2 regions of the Clostridium acetobutylicum ATCC 824 genome follow, and region 2 is predicted to be linked to the other one. Evidence: a T-box and tRNA genes for the amino acid it is inferred to sense, from the RefSeq annotation. Region 2 holds a T-box; the other holds one or more tRNA genes.
What was found. A T-box is a leader RNA that pairs with one kind of tRNA and senses whether it is charged. The one in region 2 lies ahead of leuS (leucine--tRNA ligase), so its partner is inferred to be a tRNA-Leu.
Positions count from the first base shown of each region.

Region 1 (2,202 bases), 1.3 Mb from region 2:
TAGCTAAAACGTTTCTTATCGATACATTATAAATATCAAAATTTCTTGTTCCTGAAATAACTAAAGCCACCAAAACTGACATGCTTATTATCTCTTCATTTGTAAAAAGATGTTTTGTTCTTATGTTATCAAGGCATATAATTCCATACCTAATAATATAATATACTGAACAAACACATGCTATCTCAATTAAAGTAAATATAAGTGCTGATTGTACTGTTAATTTTTCAACAAGTATTTTAAACATAATAAATTCTATCAATAAAAATATTGCCGAAGTTACTAACTTCTTTATATCTTCTTTTTCTTTCATAACCACCATAAGCAGCGTAATAATAATTACACCAATCTCATACATAACGCTATCTTTCACTTCACCGCTAATCGATATATAACCAACCAAACTTCCCACAGCTGCTAAAAACGAAGCTTTATCATTCTTCTTATATATTAAAACGCATGCTAAAAAAGCTATTCCGAATGGTACCATAGAATTTATCATTACAACTCTACTTATAGCAAATGAACTCACTGCATAAATTAATACTTTTAATATAAATAGTTTTTTTATATTTTCTACTTTTGTATCTTTTTCTGATTTAGGTGCTCTTTCATATGTAATAACTTCACTATTATATAGCATATCAACATCCCCAATCTATAAACCACATATTATTCTATTTCAAATAGCAATATGTAAGTAATTTCCATATCCAGTTTATCTCCTATTATATCAAATGCTTTTGGAAATGTTTGTCAATTGTTGGATGTTTATTTTATTTTTTTTAAGACATTTATCCCTACAATAATTTATAAAATTTAGTTAAAATAAAATTCTACATAACATAAAAAAGAAGCTTTCACATACTTGTGAAAGCTTCTTGACTTGGTAGCGGAAATAGGACTTGAACCTACGACACTTCGGGTATGAACCGAATGCTCTAGCCAGCTGAGCTATTCCGCCATATTATGGTTGCGGGGACAGGACTTGAACCTGTGACCTTCGGGTTATGAGCCCGACGAGCTGCCAGCTGCTCCACCCCGCGATATTTATATTGGTGCCGAAGACCGGAATCGAACCGGTACGATGTGATTAGCATCGCAGGATTTTAAGTCCTGTGCGTCTGCCAGTTCCGCCACTTCGGCATGTCACTCATCAGCGACAATAACTATTATATCCCATAGCTATATAGATGTCAACAATAAATTTAAATTTATTAAATAAAATTTTATATATTAGTATTTTAAAACACTTATTTCTTTCATCAACCAGCTTTTATCAAGGCTTATACACTATCGTAATATAATATAAAATATTTAATCTTCTATCTCTTTTTCTGTACTTTTTCACAAGAAAAAATAAAACACGGATTTTATCCCGTGCTTAAATTCATATTTTAATTAATGACTTGTGTTTTTCTTATATCCTCTTGTTCTTGAATCTTGATGCCTTTTTAAATCCTGGAATTTCTCTTCACTATCCTTCAAAAATCTTGATAGCTTATCTTCAAAATTAACGGCATTTTGAGTATTTTTCTTTTCCCAGTCAATTTCAATAGGTTTAACTGATTTTTTGTGATCAATAGCTTGCTTTATTGATAAACTTATCTTTCCATTATCATCTACTGAGAGAACCTTTACTTTAACTTTATCTTTTTCTTTTAAATGATCATGTATATCCTTAACGAACGAATCAGCTACCTCAGATATATGAACTAAACCTGTTTTACCATCAACCTCCACAAATGCACCAAAATTAGTAATGTTAACAATAGTACCTGTTAAGATACTTCCTGCCTTTAAGGTCATATAAAAAGACTCCTCCTTGATATTTATTGTGTATTATTATATTTTTACTTCTTACTATCTATTACAGGGATTTCGCCTTGTTTTATAAGACCTAATTTTTCTCTTGCAAGCTTTTCAGTATAACTATCAGTCTTAGATAATTTGATTTCATCCTGTAATTTTTGATTTTCCTTTTTCAAACCGTCAATATTCTTTTGACTTTCTGAAATGTTTTTATTTATCCTGTTTATGGTTATTTGTTGATTTACAAAAATATAGCCCATATTAATCAATACAATAAAAAAAACTATATATTTGATTTTTGAACTCAATTTCATTTTTGTACTCAATTCCCCTTCAAGGTTATAAATTTTATTAAAACACCTATATATATATTTTAAAAGCTTTTTGTCT
Region 1 covers NC_003030.1:3,353,476-3,355,677, forward strand. The annotation lists gene spoIIE (stage II sporulation protein E) at 1-643, opposite strand, end outside; tRNA gene CA_RS16490 (tRNA-Met) at 888-964, opposite strand; tRNA gene CA_RS16495 (tRNA-Met) at 971-1,046, opposite strand; tRNA gene CA_RS16500 (tRNA-Leu) at 1,057-1,146, opposite strand; gene CA_RS16505 (S1 domain-containing RNA-binding protein) at 1,402-1,809, opposite strand; gene CA_RS16510 (FtsB family cell division protein) at 1,854-2,126, opposite strand.
Region 1: it has a tRNA-Leu gene. The T-box ahead of leuS (leucine--tRNA ligase) is inferred to sense a tRNA for this amino acid. The anticodon was not compared.

Region 2 (2,202 bases):
GGGCTTGTGATTTAAATCCTTCTAATCCTGAGTATATGAATGCTCTTCAAAGCCTAAGAACGCAAAATAATAGCTATAGAAATCCATATAATTCACGAGGATATGCAGATAGAGATTCTCAACTATGTAATTTATGTGTAAGTTTATGGTGTGCTGATACCTTGTGTGACTGCATGGGTGGAGGCTGCTAAAGTAAGGGAGTTGATGTTAATTGAGTAAAACTCAAAGCCTAACACGTGGAAGTATTTATGCAGCAGTATGCATTGTATTTATTTATTTATCTACCATAATTCCTGCTGGTAGACTTTCCTTTTTAGCAGCAGCATCTTTAGTAATTCCACTTTCAATTCTCACTATTGGAATACGGAGTTCACTTATGGTATATGCATCTACTTCAATCTTAAGCTTAATACTTTTGGGTTTTAGACAAAATGTACTTATATACATCTTATTATTTGGAAACTTTGGTTTTGTAAAATTATATATAGAAAGAATACGAAAATTACCTATTGAACTACTTCTTAAGCTTATTTATTTTAATGCTGTAATTTTCGTAATATACACTTTATACAAAACTTTATTTTTAAACACTATGTACAAAAATTTCCCAATTTATATTATAGTTGTAATCCTTGAATTTATTTTTCTACTTTATGATTACATTGTTTCTCTTTTTGTGCTTTATATCAACAGGCACATCATAAAAAATTTAAAATAACTATTGACATATTATAAAAAATTGCTATAATATTAATTGTTGCTGTTAATGAATACAGTTACAATTTTAATGCCCTATAGCCAAATTGGTAAGGCACCTGATTCTGGTTCAGGCACTGTGTAGGTTCGAGTCCTGCTAGGGCAGCCAAAAGCTTCAATATTAATTGAAGCTTTTTATTTTATCTTGACAATAAATTTTAGTTATTTTATAATTGTTTTAATTATATTATTTGAATATTTAAAAGCTTTGAACAAGAGTAGTAATATTTATTTATTTTAAGAGAGCTGTTGCTTGGTGAGAAACAGTATTAAAAAATATGAACTCGCTTGGGAGCTTATTTGCAGAAAAGCAAATACGGTAAATCCGTTAATTTTTTAAGTGAGGTATTTCCTAACTTGAGTGGTACCGCGGAAGTAATGCTTTCGTCTCAATCTGAGACGAAAGCTTTTTTTGTATATATTAATTTTAGGAGGTTATACAATGAGTACTTATAGTACAAAAGTTGATGAAAAATGGCAAAAAAAATGGGAAGAAACAAGTCTGTATAAATTTGATGAAAATAATCTCGAAAAAAAATTATATGTTTTGGAGATGTTCTCTTATCCTTCTGGCGCAAAGCTTCATGCAGGACACTGGTTTAACTATGCTCCAGTAGATTCCTGGGCAAGATTTAAAAAAATGACTGGTTATAATGTATTTCAACCAATGGGCTTTGATGCATTTGGTCTTCCTGCTGAAAACTATGCTATAAAAACAGGAATTCACCCTAAGGACTCCACATTAAAAAATATTGAAACTATGGAGAAACAGTTAAAATCTATGGGAGCAATGTTCAATTGGGATCATGAGGTAATAACTTGTACGCCTGATTATTATAAATGGACTCAATGGTTGTTCTTAGAACTTTATAAAAACGGTCTTGCTTATAGAAAAAAAGCTCCTGCAAACTGGTGCCCTAGCTGTAATACGGTTTTAGCAAATGAACAAGTAGTAGATGGCTCTTGTGAGAGATGTGGAACAGAGGTTATAAAAAAAGATTTGACTCAGTGGTTCTTTAAAATAACTAATTATGCCGAAGAACTTCTCCAAAAATTAGATGAGCTTGATTGGCCTGAAAAAACAAAGGCAATGCAAAAACATTGGATAGGTAAATCCAAAGGTGCTGAGGTAACCTTCAAGGTTGATAACAGTGACTTAAAATTTGATGTATTTACAACAAGAGTAGACACTCTATGCGGTGTAACCTATGTAGTACTTGCACCTGAAAGCCCTCTAGCTGATGAGCTTACAAAACCAGAATATAAAGAAAAAGTTGAAGAATATAAACTTCAAGCTCAAAAGCAATCTGAAATTGAAAGACAATCACTTACAAGAGAAAAAACAGGAGTATTTACAGGCTCTTATGCAATCAATCCTATAAACAACAAGAAAGTACCTATATGGATTGCGGATTACGTAATATACACTTACGGTACTGGTGCAGT
Region 2 covers NC_003030.1:752,747-754,948, reverse strand. The annotation lists gene CA_RS03520 (J domain-containing protein) at 1-191, shown strand, start outside; gene CA_RS20110 (hypothetical protein) at 274-447, opposite strand; tRNA gene CA_RS03510 (tRNA-Gln) at 789-865, shown strand; T-box leader at 956-1,151, shown strand; gene leuS (leucine--tRNA ligase) at 1,199-2,202, shown strand, end outside.